Regions from separate parts of the Streptomyces sp. NPDC005195 genome, predicted to be linked through region 2. Evidence: riboswitches for the same ligand, from Rfam matches in the RefSeq annotation. Region 2 holds a riboswitch; each other region holds the start of a gene.
What was found. A riboswitch is a leader RNA that binds a small molecule or an ion and turns the genes downstream of it on or off. The one in region 2 is predicted to bind cobalamin.

Region 1 (5,689 bases), on a different contig from region 2:
GACGCCGGGTACGGCCCCTACTTCTACCTGCCGAAGCTGGAGAACCGGTACGAGGCCCGCCTGTGGAACGACATCTTCGTCACCGCGCAGGCGCTGCTGGGCATCCCCCGGGGAACCGTCCGGGCCACCGTCCTGATCGAGACGATCACCGCCGCCTTCGAGATGGAGGAGATCCTCTACGAGCTGCGGGAGCACAGCGCCGGCCTCAACGCGGGCCGCTGGGACTACCTGTTCAGCCTCATCAAGACCTTCGGCCACCGCACCGACTTCCTCCTGCCCGACCGGGCGAAGGTCACCATGACCGCGTCCTTCATGCGGGCGTACACCGAACTGCTCGTGCGCACCTGCCACCGGCGGGGCGCCCATGCCATCGGCGGCATGGCCGCGCAGGTGCCGAGCGAGGACCCGGCCGCCCACGAGTCGGCGCTCGCCGAGGTCCGGCTCGACAAGGAGCGCGAGGCCGAGGACGGCTTCGACGGCTCCTGGGTCGCCCACCCCGGACTTGTCCCGGTGTGCCGCGAGGTCTTCGGCGACGTCCTCGGCGAGCGGCCCCACCAGATCGACCGGACGCGCGACGACGTCGACGTCACCGCCGCGGACCTGCTGTCGGTGCGCCGGATCAGCGGGCCGCCCACGGCGGACGGCGTGCGTACCAACATCGCTGTCACCCTCCGGTACTTCGCCGCCTGGCTGCGTGGACAGGGAGCCGTCGCCCTGGACGGCCTCATGGAGGACGCGGCGACCGCCGAGATCGCCCGCGTGCAGATCTGGCAGTGGCTACGGCACCGGGTCGTCGAGCGGGAGACCGTACAGCTGCTGCTCGACGACGAACTCGCCGCACTCGGAGCCGAGTACCCGTGGGCACCCCTCGACGAGGTCCGCTCCCTCTTCGAACGCACTGCGCTCCAGGGCGAGTTGCCGCTCTTCTTCACTCCCGACGCCTACACCCGCAACCTCGTGCGTCACGCGGAGCCCCGCTCATGAGCGCGACCGTCCGGCGCGTGGGCGTGGTCGGCGGCGGCCGGATGGGCGCCGGCATCGCCGAAGTCTGCGCGCGAGCCGGGCTCGACACGGTGGTCTGCGAAGCCGACGCCATGGCCGCGCGCGGGGCGCGGGACCAGGTGACGGCCTCTCTGGACCGTGCCGTACAGCGGGGCAGGCTGGAGCCTGCGGCGGCCCGGGACGCCCTCGCTCACCTGGTCTTCACCGCCAGCCTGGAAGACCTCGCCGACCGGCAGCTCGTCGTCGAGGCCGTCATCGAGGACGCCGACGCCAAGACCGAGGTGTTCACCGCGCTCGACAAGATCGTCGAGGATCCCGCGGCCGTCCTGGCGACCAACACCTCCTCCTTCCCCGTGATGCGCCTCGGGATGGCCACGAGCCGCGCCGACCGGGTGGTGGGGCTGCACTTCTTCAACCCCGTGCCCGTACTGCCGCTGGTGGAGATCGTGACCTCCCTGCACACGGCAACGGAGACCGTCGCCGCCGTGGAGGCCTTCGCCACCGGCACTCTCGGCAAGACGGTCATCCGCTCCCAGGACCGGGCGGGCTTCGTCGTCAACGCCCTGCTCGTGCCGTATCTGCTGGCCGCGGTCCGGATGGCGGAGTCCGGGTTCGCCACGGCGGCCGACATCGACACCGGGATGGAACTGGGCTGCGCGCACCCCATGGGGCCGCTGAGGCTGGCGGACCTGATCGGCCTGGACACCGTCGCCTCCATCGCCGAGTCCCTCTACGACGAGTTCAGGGAACCCCTCTACGCCCCGCCTCCACTGCTCCAACGGATGGTGCAGGCGGGGCTGCTGGGCCGCAAGGCCGGCCGGGGGTTCCACACCTACGGCCAGGACTGAGCATCCTGGCGCGATCCGGGCTGAGGGGCCCGGACCGCACCGCCGGTCGAGGGTCCGGCGGCTGTTCACCGAGGAGGGGCGGGAAGCCCGAGTACGGCGCTTCCCGCCCCGGCGCGTCCCCGGGCGCGGGTCCCGGTTCACCGCCCGAATGCCGGACGTGATCCGCCGGACGGGGCGTGCGCCCCGTAGGGTGGCCGGTGCAGCTGGTTCGCCCCGTCCGCCAGGCGGGATGCGTCGTAAGAGGGAACCCGGTGGGAATCCGGGACTGCCCCGCAGCGGTGAGCGGGAACGACCGCCGTCATACGCACTGGGCCCGACCGGGCCTGGGAAGCGACGGCCAGTAGGTGTTCTCTCTTCGGAGAACGTGCTCGCGAGTCCGAAGACCTGCCCGTTGCCCGCGTGCGAGCCCTCGTGCGCGGACATCCCGGTGACCCCGTGGGCGGGTCGGCGTACATGTCAGGCGGACGACCGCGCTGTGCCGCGCGGGGTTTCTCCGTCTGGTTCGTCACCCCTTCGCGTCCGCGTCCCGTCCCGGGATCCCAGGGAGATATCTCGCGAAGGAGATTTCCGTGACAGCGAAGTCCGCAGCCGCGGCAGCACGGGCCACCGTGTACGGCTACCCCCGCCAGGGCCAGCACCGGGAACTGAAGAAGGCGGTCGAGGGCTACTGGAAGGGCCGCGCCGACGCCCACGCTCTCCGGGCCACGGCCGCTGATCTGCGCCGCGACAACTGGCGGAGCCTGGCGGAGGCCGGCATCCACGAGGTACCCACCGGCGACTTCTCGTACTACGACCACGTCCTCGACACCAGTGTCATGGTCGGCGCGATCCCCGAGCGCCACCGCGCCGCCGTCGAAGCCGACCCGCTCGACGGGTACTTCGCGATGGCGCGCGGCACCCAGGACGTGGCGCCCCTGGAGATGACCAAGTGGTTCGATACCAACTACCACTATCTGGTCCCCGAGTTGGGACCCGACACCGTCTTCACGGCCGACTCCGCCAAGCAGGTCGCCGAGCTCGGTGAAGCACTCGCCCTCGGCCTCACGCCCCGGCCCGTCCTCGTCGGGCCGGTCACCTATCTCCTGCTGGCCAAGCCGGCGCCCGGAGTCGGCGCGGACTTCGAACCGCTGACCCTGCTGGACCGGCTGCTGCCCGTCTACGCCCAAGTACTCGCAGACCTGCGCGCGGCAGGCGCCGAGTGGATCCAACTCGACGAACCGGCTCTGGTCCAGGACCGCACCCCCGCCGAGCTGAAGGCGACTGAGCGTTCCTACCGCGAACTGGGAGGGCTCGCCGACCGGCCGAAGCTGCTGGTCGCCTCGTACTTCGGCCGCCTCGGCGACGCCCTGCCCGTCCTCGCCAAGGCCCCCGTCGAGGGACTCGCCCTGGACTTCACGGAGTCGGCCTCCGCCCATCTGGACGCGCTCGCGGGCGTGGGCGGACTGCCCGGAAAGCGCCTCGTCGCCGGTGTCGTCGACGGCCGCAACATCTGGGTCAACGACCTGGAGAAGTCCCTCAGCACCCTCGGCACTCTGCTCGGACTGGCCGACCGCGTCGACGTGGCCGCCTCCTGCTCCCTGCTCCACGTCCCGCTCGACGCGTCCGCGGAACGGGACATCGACCCGCGGATCCTGCGCTGGCTCGCCTTCGCCCGCCAGAAGACGACCGAGATCGCCACGCTCGCCAAGGGCCTCGGCCAGGGCACCGACGCCATCGCCGCCGAACTGGCCGCCAACCGCGCCGGTCTCGCCTCCCGGGCAGCCTCCGCGATCACCCACGATCCGGCGGTACGCGCCCGCACCACCGCCGTGACGGACACCGACGCCCGCCGCTCCCAGCCGTACACCCAGCGCGCCACCGCCCAGCGCGCGCACCTGCGTCTCCCCCTCCTGCCGACCACCACCATCGGCTCCTTCCCGCAGACCGCCGAACTGCGCACCGCACGAGCCGAACTGCGCACCGGCCGGATCGACGTCGCCGGATACGAGAAACGCGTCAGGGCGGAGATCGGCGAGGTGATCTCCTTCCAGGAGAAGACCGGCATCGACGTCCTCGTGCACGGCGAAGCCGAACGCAACGACATGGTGCAGTACTTCGCCGAACAGCTCACGGGCTACCTCGCCACCCAGCACGGATGGGTCCAGTCCTACGGCACCCGCTACGTCCGCCCGCCGATCCTGGCCGGCGACATCTCGCGGCCCGAACCCATGACCGTGCGCTGGACCACTTACGCCCAGTCGCTCACCACCAAACCCGTCAAGGGCATGCTCACCGGACCCGTCACCATGCTCGCCTGGTCCTTCGTCCGCGACGACCAGCCCCTCGCCGACACCGCCCGCCAGGTCGCCCTCGCCCTGCGCGACGAGGTCGACGACCTGGAGAGCGCGGGTACCTCGGTCATCCAGGTCGACGAACCCGCGCTGCGCGAGACCCTGCCCCTGCGCGCCGCCGACCGCCCCGCCTACCTGGACTGGGCCACCCAGGCCTTCCGGCTCACCACCGGCGGCGTACGCCCGGACACCCAGATCCACACCCACATGTGCTACGCCGAGTTCGGTGACATCGTGCAGGCCATCGACGACCTCGACGCGGACGTCATCAGCCTGGAAGCCGCCCGCTCCCACATGCAGGTCGCCCGCGAACTCGCCGCCCACGGCTACCCGCGCGAGGCCGGACCCGGCGTCTACGACATCCACTCACCCCGCGTACCCAGCGCCGACGAAGCCGCCCGACTGCTGCGCACCGGACTCGAGGCCATCCCCGCCGAACGCCTGTGGGTCAACCCCGACTGCGGCCTGAAGACCCGCGCCTGGCCCGAGACCCGTGCCTCGCTGGAGAGTCTGGTCACCGCCGCCCTGACGGTTCGCGCGGAGCTGTCCGCTCCCTGATCCCCGTACGGCGGGCTGGGAGACCGCGGCTGGCGCTCTCCCAGCCCGCCGGTGGCCCGCCGCACCACGAGGCGCCGCACCACAAGGAGGCACTGACCATGAAGCGACAGCCGCGCACGGCGTCGTGAACGGCGAGCCGATGGCCGCGCTGTCCCCGCGCGGCTTCGGAAGTCCCGACGCGACACGGCGCCGGCTCGGCGGCCAGGGCGCGGGGCTGCGGTCCCTGCGGGCGGCCCCTCGTCGCGATGACCGAGTTCCTCGAGAAGCCACCCGGCCCGTTCGCTCATCAGGAGCCGGGCGGGTTTCCCGGCCACCGGGGATGAACGCTAATCAAGTCGCCCGGTGAGCGGGGTGGTTCGGCCAGTGGTAGTGGTGTGGCCTCGGGCATCCCGTGGCGCTGCCGGCTCCCGGGCGCTCCAGCTGGCCAGCAGTTTCCACGCGTCCTGTGAGGCCTGGTCCTGGGCCGGGAGGTAGAGGAACAGGGTCTGGTCGTTCTCCCCCGGCATCGTGAAGGCCTGGTAGTCGACGGTCAGGTCGCCGACGACGGGATGGCGGTGGCGTTTGTGACCGTGGGTGCGGTCGAAGACCTTGTGGTCGGCCCACCCGTGGCGGAAGTGCTGACTCTTCATCGCCAGCTCGCCCACCAGCTCCGTTACTGGGCCGAGGAGTTCGCGGTCCCGCACCGCATCCTGACCGAGGCCGGGTTCACCGTCGACATCGCCGCCCCCGTGGGCGGCAAGCCGGCCGCCGACCCCGTGAGTCTGCGACCGGAGGCCGCGGGCCCTGAGGCCGAGGCCTTCGCCGCCTACATCGACGCGGCGGCCGAGGCGCTCGCCAACCCCACGGCGCTGTCCGACGTCAACACGCCTGACTACGACGCGATCTTCGTGCCCGTCGGGCACGGCCCGATGGAGGACCTGGCCCACGACCCCGACCTCGGCCGCATCCTGG
Region 2 (5,689 bases):
GGACCGTGTCGCCGACCCGTACGGAGACGTTGCCCGAGGTTCCGACGACCAGCCCGTCGGCCACCGTCCGGCGGGCCGTCGCGACGAGTTCGCCCCACGCGTCCGCCACCTCCCGCGCCCGCGCACCGCGTGCGCCCTCCCCCACGTCCCGCGCGTCCCGCCGCCGCTCCGCCATGCCCGCGATCCTGCCAGGACGGACGTCGACCGGGTGGCGGGGAGGGCACTTTTGAGCGGAAGGCGTGCACCCATAAGGGTGCATATATAGACACATCATCTCTTTGAAGCAATTGGCCGGTGATCGACATGTATTGAATGATCTTCCACTAACCTCTGGGGGATTCACCGTGCACGACGCCATTCCGGGGGGAAACATGGCCCGTGGTCACCTGCCGTTCCGTCGCCACGCCCACACCCTCGCCCGCGCCCTCGCGGTGAGCGCCGCCATGGCGGCGCTCACCCTCACCGGAACCGCGCTCGCCGGTGCGCCGGCCGCCGCGGCCGGTGCGCCCAGGGGCCATGACGTCTCCTCGCACCAGAAGTACGTCGACTGGCAGCGGGCGAGGGCGAAGGGCGCCCGGTTCGTCTACGTGAAGGCCACCGAGTCCCACACGTACCGCAACCCCTATTTCGACCAGCAGTACAACGGGGCGTTCGACGCGGGGATCCTCCACGGCGCCTACCACTTCGCGATGCCGGACAAGTCGTCCGGCGCCACCCAGGCCGAGTACTTCGTACGCAACGGGGGCGCCTGGCAGGCCGACGGCCGGACGCTGCCGCCCGCGCTCGACATCGAGTACAACCCGTACAGCAAGCACAAGTGTTACGGCATGACCAAGGCCGGGCTCGTGAACTGGATCCAGGACTTCAGCGACGAGCTCGAACAGGAGACGGGCCGCCGCCCGGTGATCTACACGACCGCCCACTGGTGGAACACCTGCACCGGGGACAGCCGCGCCTTCGCCGCGGACCACCCCCTCTGGCTGGCCCGCTACGACGCCGCGGACACCGGCGCACTGCCGGGCGGCTGGTCGACCTGGACGTTCTGGCAGTACGACAACAAGGGGACCCTGCCGGGTGACCAGAATCTCTTCAACGGATCCATGGCCCGGCTGAAGAGGCTCGCGAAGGGTTAGCGGAGCCCGATATTCCGCCTTCGTTCGAACAACGGGTCACCTCTCCGGCATCCATACCGGCGCAAGCGGAGGGGTGATCCGTGCTTCGATACACCCCTAATCCTGCCTCAGTTCATCTTCCGTTCACTCAGGTTGCCTACGGTCCACCTGCCACTGACGTCAAGAAGAAGCCTGGGTAAATGGAACACATCACGCTCCTCCTCGGAATCGTGATCGTCACCGCTCTCGTGTTCGATTTCACGAACGGTTTCCACGACACTGCCAACGCGATGGCGACGACCATCTCGACCGGCGCTCTGAAGCCCAAGACGGCGGTGGCCATGTCCGCCGTGCTGAATCTCGTCGGTGCGTTCCTCTCCGTGGAGGTCGCCAAGACGATCTCCGGTGGACTCATCAACGAATCGGGCATACGTACCGAAGTGATCTTCGCGGCGCTCGTCGGCGCCATCCTCTGGAATCTGCTGACCTGGCTCCTGGGCCTGCCCTCCAGTTCCTCCCACGCGCTGTTCGGCGGTCTGATCGGCGCCGCGGTCATGTCGGCCGGCTGGTCGTCGGTGAACGGCTCGACCGTCGTCACCAAGGTGCTGCTCCCCGCGGTCGCCGCGCCCATCGTGGCCGGACTCGCCGCGATGCTGGCCACCCGGCTGACGTACCGGATCAGCGGACGCACCGACCAGCGGGCGACCGCCAAGGGCTACCGCGCCGGGCAGATCGCCTCGGCCGGCCTGGTCTCGCTGGCGCACGGCACGAACGACGCGCAGAAGACGATGGGCATCATCACCCTCGCCCTGGTCACCGGTGGTGTGATCGCCCCCGGCTCGAACCCTCCCACCTGGGTCATCGTCTCGGCCGGTACCGCCATCGCGCTCGGCACCTACCTGGGCGGCTGGCGCATCATCCGCACGATGGGCAAGGGGCTGACCGACCTCGCGCCGCAGCAGGGCTTCGCCGCCCAGACCAGCGCCGCGACGGCCATCCTGGCCTCCTCCCACATCGGCTTCTCCCTCTCCACCACCCAGGTCTGCTCCGGTGCCGTGATGGGCTCGGGCCTCGGCCGCAAGGGCGGTGTCGTCCGCTGGTCGACCGCGACCCGGATGTTCGTCGCCTGGGGCCTGACCCTGCCGGCCGCCGGACTGGCCGGTGCCGCCGCCGAGTTCCTGACCAAGCAGGGCACCTGGGGCATCGTCCTCACCGGCGCGCTGCTGGTCGCCGGCGCCGGCGTCATCCGGACGCTCTCCCGGCGTCAGCCGGTCACCGTCGACAACGTCAACGACGCCGCCGCCGAGCCGGCCGGCATCGTCACCACCGCGATGGCCGCGGTCACCCCGCCGCCCGCGGGCCTCGTCACCGGCGACCTGTCCGGCGATCTGAAGACCACCATCCCGTCCCCGGACGCGGAGCCCACCCGCCCGGCCACGGTGTAAGGACAGAACAGCATGAACATCGACTGGGCAGCCCTCGGCTCCGTCTTCGGAGTCAGCCTCGTGGTCACCGTGGCCCTCGTCGGCCTCTTCACCCTCGGCATCGTCGGCCTCACCAAGCGCGAGTCCGCGTCCGCCCAGGGCGGTTCGGCCACTCTCGCGGTCACCGGCGCGTACGTCTGCTTCGCCGCGTGCGCGGCGGCGGTGGCGTACGGGATCTATCTCATCGTCGGCAAGTGACCGCGCGCCGGTGACGGCGCTGCGGTGACCGTCTCCGGCAAACAGCCTGATACGGGCATCACTTCACGTGGGGTGCGGGACGGATCGCCGTCCCGCACCCCACGCGTATGCCCTCCCGCACCCCCGCGCGCGTCCTGCCCCGGCCCTCGCCATGTGGGCCTTCGCACACTCTCCCCTCGCAGGTCAACGGCAAGTTGACGGGTCCTGCAACCCGTGGTGGACTGCCGGAGCCAAGTACGGCGACAGAAGAGGAAGCCGGTGTGAATCCGGCGCGGTCCCGCCACTGTGACCGGGGAAGGAACTCCCCGGGAGCCAGGAACTCTCCCCGCCGGTCTCGTCGAACCAGGGCGCGGACACCCTGAGTGAGGACATATCGCCATGCGCGGCTGCCCGTTGCGGGTCTTGTTGAGTACGAGGGTTCCACTTCACCCCACGGCGGGCTGACCCCGTGCGTGCCGATCGCGTCTTCGCGTACGGCGCCGCCACCGGCCTCCTCGGCGACCTGCTGCTCGGCGATCCCCGCCGGGGTCACCCGGTCGCCGCGTTCGGGCGGACCGCCGGAGCCGTGGAGCGGATGCTGTGGCGCGACCACCGCGGCTGGGGGGCGCTGCACACCACCGTCTGTGTCGGCGGCGCCGGTGCGCTCGCCGCGCTCGCGGGCCGTGGCGTACGCCGTTCCCCTGCCGCCTCCATCGCCCTGACGGCCGCCGCCACTTGGGCCGTCGTCGGGGGCACCTCCCTCGGGCGCGAGGCGCGGGCGGTCGGTGCCGCGCTCGGCTCCGGTGACGTCGAGGCCGCCCGCGCGCGGCTGCCGCACCTGTGCGGGCGCGACCCCCGGGCACTGGACCACGGCGGCATCGCGCGGGCCGTCGTCGAGTCCGTCGCCGAGAACACCTCCGACGCCGTGGTGGGCGCCCTGGTGTGGGGAGCCGTCGGCGGTGTGCCCGGACTGGTCGCGTTCCGCGCCGTGAACACGCTGGACGCCATGGTCGGGCACAGATCCGCCAGGTACCTGCGCTACGGCTGGGCCTCCGCGCGCCTCGACGACGTCGCGGGCTGGCCGGGAGCACGGCTGACCGCGGCGCTCGCCGCCGTCGCCGGCGACGACCCGCGCGGGGCGGTGCGCGCCTGGCGCGCCGACGCCCACCGGCATCCGAGCCCCAACGCCGGGCCCGTGGAAGCCTCGTTCGCCGGATCACTCGGGGTACGGCTCGGCGGGACCCTCTCGTACGGCGGCCGGGTCGAGCACCGGCCCGTCCTCAACGACGGCGGACGTGCCGTGCGCGTCGGCGACATCGAACGGGCCGTACGGCTGTCGCGGCGCGTCGGCTGGCTCGCCCTCGGCGTGAGTGCCGCGGGGCGGCTGCTGGCCGGGCGGCTGCTCGCCAAGGGACCTCTCACGAAGGGGCGTACGACATGAGTGGCGGTCTCCTCGTCGCCGGAACCACCTCCGACGCCGGCAAGAGCGTCGTGACCGCCGGGATCTGCCGGTGGCTGGTGCGCCAGGGCGTCAAGGTCGCGCCCTTCAAGGCACAGAACATGTCCCTGAACTCCTTCGTGACCCGCGAGGGCGCCGAGATCGGGCGCGCGCAGGCCATGCAGGCACAGGCCGCGCGGGTGGAACCGACCGCGCTCATGAACCCCGTGCTGCTCAAGCCGGGCAGTGACCGGAGCAGTCAGGTCGTGCTCATGGGCAGGCCGGTGGGCGAGATGACGGCCCGCGGCTACCACGGCGGCCGGCAGCGACAGCTCCTGGGCACCGTGCTGGACTGCCTCGCCGAGTTGCGGGGCACGTATGACGCGGTGATCTGTGAGGGGGCCGGCAGTCCTGCCGAGATCAATCTGCGGCGGACCGACATCGTGAACATGGGGATCGCGCGCAACGCGCGGCTGCCCGTGCTCGTCGTCGGCGACATCGACCGCGGCGGCGTGTTCGCCTCGTTCTTCGGGACGGTCGCGCTGCTGTCCCGCGAGGACCAGGAGTTCGTCGCCGGGTTCCTGGTCAACAAGTTCCGTGGCGACGTCAGCCTGTTGGAACCCGGACTCGACATGCTGAAGGGCCTCACCGGACGCCGTACGTACGGGGTCCTGCCCTTCCGACACGGCCTCGGGATCGACGAGGAGGACGGCCTGCGTGTATCGCTTCGGGGTGCCGTGCGGGAGTCCGCGGTCGCCGGGCCCGTCGGCGAGGACGTCCTGCGCGTCGCGGTCTGCGCGGTCCCGCTGATGTCCAACTTCACGGACGTGGACGCGCTGGCCGCCGAACCCGGCGTCGTCGTGCGGTTCGTGGACCGGGCCGCGGAACTCGCCGACGCGGACCTGGTCGTCGTGCCCGGGACCCGGGGCACCGTGAAGGCGCTGGCGTGGCTGCGCGAGCGGGGCCTCGCGGACGCGCTCGCCCGGCGGGCCGCCGAGGGCCGCCCGGTGCTGGGGATCTGTGGCGGCTTCCAGCTCCTCGGGGACCATATCGAGGACGAGGTCGAGTCGCGGGCCGGACATGTCGACGGGCTCGGACTCCTCCCCGTCCGCGTGCGGTTCGCGCGCGAGAAGACCCTCACCCGCCCGGCCGGCGAGGCGCTCGGGGAACACGTCGAGGGGTACGAGATCCATCACGGCGTCGCCGAAGTCACCGGTGGCGAGCCCTTCTTGGACGGGTGCCGGGTGGGTGCCGTCTGGGGTACCCACTGGCACGGCTCGCTGGAGTCGGACGGCTTCCGGCGTGCCTTCCTGCGCGAGGTGGCGGCCGCCGCGGGCCGCCGCTTCGTACCGGCCGCCGACACGTCGTTCGGGGCGCTGCGCGAGGAGCAGCTGGACCGGCTCGGCGATCTGATCGAGGAACACGCGGACACGGACGCGCTGTGGCGGCTCATCGAGTCGGGCGCGCCGCAAGGACTG
Region 3 (5,689 bases), on a different contig from region 2:
TCGCCGTACCGGCCGCGATCTACGCGGCGGGCGCGGCCGGCTTCTTCGCCGTGCCGTACACGATCCTGGTCTACCCGCTGGTCTTCACGTTCCTGCCCCGCCTGTGGTCCGTCTCCCACAAGCACGGCTATGTGACGACGTCGGACTTCGTACGCGGCCGCTTCGGCTCCAAGGGTCTGTCCCTCGCCGTGGCCGTCACCGGCATCCTCGCGACCATGCCGTACATCGCGCTCCAACTGGTCGGCATCCAGGCCGTGCTGGACGTCATGGGCGTCGGCGGCGGCGAGAACACGAACTGGTTCGTCAAGGACCTCCCGCTCCTCATCGCCTTCGGCGTACTGGCCGCGTACACCTACTCCTCGGGCCTGCGCGCCCCCGCCCTGATCGCGTTCGTGAAGGACACCCTGATCTACATCGTGATCGCGGTGGCCATCATCTACATCCCGATCAAGCTGGGCGGGTTCGACGAGATCTTCCACTCGGCGAGCGAGAAGTACGCCGCGGCCGGAGCGGGCGGGATCGTACCGCCCCAGGCCGGGCAGTGGACCTACGCCACCCTGGCGCTCGGCTCCGCGCTCGCCCTGTTCATGTACCCGCACTCGATCACCGCGACGCTGTCCAGCCGCAGCCGTGAGGTGATCCGGCGCAACACCACGATCCTGCCGCTCTACTCCCTGATGCTGGGCCTGCTCGCCCTGCTCGGCTTCATGGCGATCGCGGCCGGGGTGAAGGTCACCAACGGCCAGCTCGCCATCCCGCAGCTCTTCGAGGACATGTTCCCGGACTGGTTCGCGGGGGTGGCCTTCGCCGCGATCGGCATCGGAGCCCTCGTCCCCGCGGCCATCATGTCCATCGCGGCCGCGAACCTCTTCACCCGCAACATCTACCGGGACTTCATCAAGCCGGACGCGACCCCGCAGCAGGAGACGAAGGTCTCCAAGCTGGTCTCGCTCCTGGTGAAGGTGGGCGCGCTGGTCTTCGTCCTGACGATGGACAAGACCGTCGCCATCAACTTCCAGCTCCTGGGCGGCATCTGGATCCTGCAGACCTTCCCGGCCCTGGTCGGCGGTCTGTTCACGCGCTGGTTCCACCGCTGGGCGCTGCTCGGCGGCTGGGCGGTCGGCATGCTCTACGGCACGCTCGCCGCCTACGGGGTCGCCTCACCGACGCAGGCGCACTTCGGTGGCAGCTCGAAGGAGATCCCGGGGATCGGGGAGATCGGCTACATCGGTCTGACGGCGTTCGTCCTGAACGTGGTGGTCTCCGTCGTCCTCACCTTCGCCCTGCGGGCGTTCAAGGCGCCCGAGGGCGTGGACGAGACGTCACCGGAGGACTACACGGTGGACGCCGGCGACACGGGGGTCCAGGTCGAGCTGCCCCCGGCCACGGCGGAGGCGGGCCACTAGGCCGTAAGCGGGGAAGGCGACAGCGCGCTGCGGGCCGTCGGAGGGACATCCGGCGGCCCGTCGCCGTCCCCCGGAGGCACGCCTCCGGCACCCCTGCGGCCTCTCCCTCCTCACCTGCGAGTTGACTCTCAGCCACACTCCGTAGCGCCCTCCGAAGCCGACACGGCACAACATGTGGGGGTGCTTCCTCAGCCCGGCACTAGATGTATGCTCATGCTCGCTGTCGTCGCAGGGGAATCCGGTGCGAATCCGGAACTGTCCCGCAACGGTGTACTTGTGCGCATTCGCGCACGGGCTTCAGTCCGAGGACCTGCCGACAGCGTGCCCCGGCCAGCCGGCCGGGCGCCGACGACGTCCGAGCCTCGTGGAATGGGCCGGTGGACGCACGCGTACCCGTAACGGAGTCGCGTGTCCCGCTGCCCTCCGCCAGGCCCCGTGCCGAGCGAGGGAGAGCCCCAAGTGACCATCGCGCCAGCCGACCCGGTTGCAGTTTCCGCCCAGAAGGCCCCGGTGGAAACGGAGTCCGCGCAGCGGTCCCCGGTGGAGACGGACGGTCCCGGTACCACGCTGCTGCGTACCCTGACCGACTTCACCGCCGACCTCCCCGGCGCCGACCCCGGCCGGGTCGCCGCCGCCGCGCTGCGTGGCCGGTCCACGCGCGCGGACGACGCGGAGCTGCGCGAGCTGGCCACCGAGGCGGCCGCCGGCCTCATCTCCGAGGACCCCGCGTACTCGCGGCTGGCCGCCAGGCTGCTGACGGTCGGCATCACGGAGGAGGCCGCCTCGCAGGGCGTCACGACGTTCTCCGAGTCCATCACCACGGGCCGGCGCGAAGGTCTGATCGCCGACCGCACGGCCGACTTCGTCGACCTGTACGCGGCCCGCCTGGACGCGCTGATCGACACCGCGGGCGACGACCGCTTCGGCTACTTCGGCCTGCGCACCCTGCACAGCCGCTACCTGCTCCGGCACCCGATCACCCGCAAGGTCATCGAGACCCCCCAGCACTTCATGCTCCGGGTGGCGTCCGGCCTCGCGGAGGACGACACGGCCCGGTCCGTCGACGAAGTGGCCGCGCTCTACGGCCTGATGAGCCGCCTGGACTACCTCCCCTCCTCCCCCACGCTCTTCAACTCCGGTACGCGGCACCCGCAGATGTCGTCCTGCTACCTCCTCGACTCCCCGCTGGACGAGCTGGACTCCATCTACGACCGCTACCACCAGGTCGCGCGCCTGTCGAAGCACGCGGGCGGCATCGGGCTGTCCTACTCCCGCATCCGCTCCCGCGGTTCACTGATCCGCGGCACGAACGGGCACTCCAACGGCATCGTCCCGTTCCTGAAGACCCTCGACGCCTCGGTCGCCGCGGTGAACCAGGGCGGCCGGCGCAAGGGCGCCGCCGCGGTCTACCTGGAGACCTGGCACTCCGACATCGAGGAGTTCCTGGAGCTGCGTGACAACACCGGTGAGGACGCCCGCCGTACGCACAACCTGAACCTCGCGCACTGGATCCCGGACGAGTTCATGCGCCGGGTCGACGCCGACGCGCAGTGGTCCCTGTTCTCCCCCTCGGACGTGCCCGAGCTGGTCGACCTGTGGGGCGCGGAGTTCGACGCGGCGTACCGTGCGGCGGAGGCGAAGGGCCTGGCGAAGAAGACCATCCCGGCCCGCGATCTCTACGGCCGCATGATGCGCACCCTGGCGCAGACCGGCAATGGCTGGATGACGTTCAAGGACGCCGCCAACCGCACGGCCAACCAGACGGCGGAGCCGGGCCACACCGTGCACTCCTCGAACCTGTGCACCGAGATCCTGGAGGTCACGGACGACGGGGAGACGGCCGTCTGCAACCTCGGCTCGGTCAACCTCGGCGCGTTCGTCGACACGACGACCGGCGGCCTCGACTGGGAGCGTCTGGACGAGACGGTCCGCACCGCCGTCACCTTCCTCGACCGCGTCGTCGACATCAACTTCTACCCGACCGAGCAGGCGGGCCGGTCGAACGCCAAGTGGCGCCCCGTCGGCCTCGGCGCGATGGGCCTCCAGGACGTCTTCTTCAAGCTGCGTCTGCCCTTCGACTCGCCCGCCGCCCGCGCGCTCTCCACCCGCATCGCCGAGCGCATCATGCTCGCCGCCTACGAGGCCTCGGCCGACCTCGCCGAGCGCAACGGCCCGCTGCCGGCCTGGGAGAAGACCCGTACCGCCCGCGGTGTGCTGCACCCCGACCACTTCGCCGTCGAGCTGAACTGGCCGGAGCGCTGGGCGGCGCTGCGGGAGCGCATCGCCGCGGTCGGCATGCGCAACTCGCTCCTGCTCGCCATCGCGCCCACCGCGACGATCGCGTCCATCGCGGGCGTGTACGAGTGCATCGAGCCGCAGGTCTCGAACCTCTTCAAGCGCGAGACGCTCTCCGGTGAGTTCCTCCAGGTCAACTCCTACCTGGTGGCCGAGCTGAAGAAGCTCGGGGTGTGGGACGCGCAGACCCGGGAGGCGCTGCGCGAGTCGAACGGCTCGGTGCAGGGCTTCACATGGGTGCCGCAGGACGTCCGCGACCTGTACCGCACGGCGTGGGAGATCCCGCAGCGCGGCCTCATCGACATGGCCGCGGCCCGTACTCCGTTCCTGGACCAGGCCCAGTCGCTGAACCTCTTCCTGGAGACGCCGACCATCGGCAAGCTCTCCTCGATGTACGCGTACGCCTGGAAGTCGGGCCTGAAGACGACGTACTACCTGCGCTCGCGCCCCGCGACCCGCATCGCCCGTGCCGCCCAGGCGCAGGCCCGGCCCGAGAAGACGATCCCCCTCCAGCAGGTCGCCGACCCCGACGCCGTCGCCTGCTCCCTTGAGAACCCCGAGTCCTGCGAGGCCTGCCAGTGATGTCCACCCCGAACAGCGAGAAGAACCTGCTCGACCCGGGTTTCGAACTCACCCTGCGCCCCATGCGCTACCCGGACTTCTACGAGCGCTACCGGGACGCCATCAAGAACACCTGGACCGTCGAGGAGGTCGACCTCCACTCGGACGTCGCCGACCTGGCGAAGCTGTCGCAGGGCGAGCAGCACATGATCGGCCGGCTGGTCGCGTTCTTCGCGACGGGCGACTCGATCGTGTCGAACAACCTCGTCCTGACGCTGTACAAGCACATCAACTCCCCGGAGGCGCGCCTCTATCTCTCGCGCCAGCTGTTCGAGGAGGCCGTGCACGTCCAGTTCTACCTGACCCTGCTGGACACCTATCTGCCCGACCCGGAGGACAGGACGGCGGCCTTCGCGGCCGTCGAGAACATCCCCTCCATCCGGGAGAAGGCCGAGTTCTGCTTCAGGTGGATGGACTCGGTGGAGAAGCTGGACCGCCTGGAGACCCAGGCCGACCGGCGCCGCTTCCTGCTGAACCTCATCTGCTTCGCCGCGTGCATCGAGGGCCTCTTCTTCTACGGAGCCTTCGCCTACGTCTACTGGTTCCGCAGCCGGGGTCTGCTGCACGGACTGGCGACGGGCACCAACTGGGTGTTCCGCGACGAGACGATGCACATGTCCTTCGCCTTCGAGGTGGTCGACACCGTCCGCAAGGAGGAGCCCGAGCTCTTCGACGACCAGCTCCAGCGGCAGGTCACCGACATGCTGCGGGAAGCCGTGGAGGCCGAGCTGCAGTTCGGGCGCGACCTGTGCGGTGAAGGCCTGCCGGGCATGAACACCGAGTCGATGCGCCAGTACCTGGAGTGCGTCGCCGACCAGCGCCTCCAGCGTCTGGGCTTCGCCCCGGTCTACGGCTCCGAGAACCCCTTCTCCTTCATGGAGCTCCAGGGTGTCCAGGAACTGACCAACTTCTTCGAGCGCCGTCCCTCGGCGTACCAGGTCGCCGTGGAGGGCTCGGTCGGCTTCGACGAGGAGTTCTGACCGCTCCGGAACGGGTCTGAGGGTGACGAGGCCGGGTCGCTTACGCGGCCCGGCTTCGTCACGTCCGCCCCCAGCCACGCCAATCCCCGTTCCAATCCCCGCCTATGGAGCGGCAAAGTTCTTCGGACGTGACTGTTCGTGTGCCGTCCGTCCCGGTTACGTTCTGGCCGTCCCGCTCTGCCGCGCATCGTGGCATCCCAGGACGATCAATGTGTCATGCCCACGACAAGGCTCTGCGTTCACCGCGCTACGCGCGTCACGGGCCGGCACCTGAGCACCTCAGTGCAGCGCCGAGAACCCCACTTCCGGCTGTGGAACCGCGTACGGCCCCACCCGGGCCCACGCGGCACCGGCCTCAAACCGATGGAGGCAGCACTCCCATGAGTG

Region 1: linked by a shared signal. The riboswitch ahead of metE (5-methyltetrahydropteroyltriglutamate--homocysteine S-methyltransferase) and the one ahead of ABZV34_RS20615 (cobalamin biosynthesis protein) in region 2 are both predicted to bind cobalamin.
Region 3: linked by a shared signal. The riboswitch ahead of ABZV34_RS01755 (ribonucleoside-diphosphate reductase subunit alpha) and the one ahead of ABZV34_RS20615 (cobalamin biosynthesis protein) in region 2 are both predicted to bind cobalamin.

The regions. Positions count from the first base shown of each region.
Region 1 covers NZ_JBEXHZ010000012.1:56,997-62,685, reverse strand. Annotated here, with positions in the region: gene aceB (malate synthase A) at 1-984, shown strand, start outside; gene ABZV34_RS15905 (3-hydroxybutyryl-CoA dehydrogenase) at 981-1,850, shown strand; cobalamin riboswitch at 2,053-2,243, shown strand; gene metE (5-methyltetrahydropteroyltriglutamate--homocysteine S-methyltransferase) at 2,420-4,738, shown strand; gene ABZV34_RS15895 (hypothetical protein) at 5,065-5,367, opposite strand; gene ABZV34_RS15890 (type 1 glutamine amidotransferase domain-containing protein) at 5,353-5,689, shown strand, end outside.
Region 2 covers NZ_JBEXHZ010000019.1:15,465-21,153, forward strand. Annotated here, with positions in the region: gene ABZV34_RS20595 (class II aldolase/adducin family protein) at 1-175, opposite strand, end outside; gene ABZV34_RS20600 (lysozyme) at 372-1,133, shown strand; gene ABZV34_RS20605 (inorganic phosphate transporter) at 1,313-2,557, shown strand; gene ABZV34_RS20610 (hypothetical protein) at 2,570-2,794, shown strand; cobalamin riboswitch at 3,003-3,138, shown strand; gene ABZV34_RS20615 (cobalamin biosynthesis protein) at 3,243-4,214, shown strand; gene ABZV34_RS20620 (cobyric acid synthase) at 4,211-5,689, shown strand, end outside.
Region 3 covers NZ_JBEXHZ010000001.1:395,138-400,826, forward strand. Annotated here, with positions in the region: gene mctP (monocarboxylate uptake permease MctP) at 1-1,406, shown strand, start outside; cobalamin riboswitch at 1,584-1,739, shown strand; gene ABZV34_RS01755 (ribonucleoside-diphosphate reductase subunit alpha) at 1,917-4,283, shown strand; gene ABZV34_RS01760 (ribonucleotide-diphosphate reductase subunit beta) at 4,283-5,302, shown strand; gene ABZV34_RS01765 (putative Ig domain-containing protein) at 5,683-5,689, shown strand, end outside.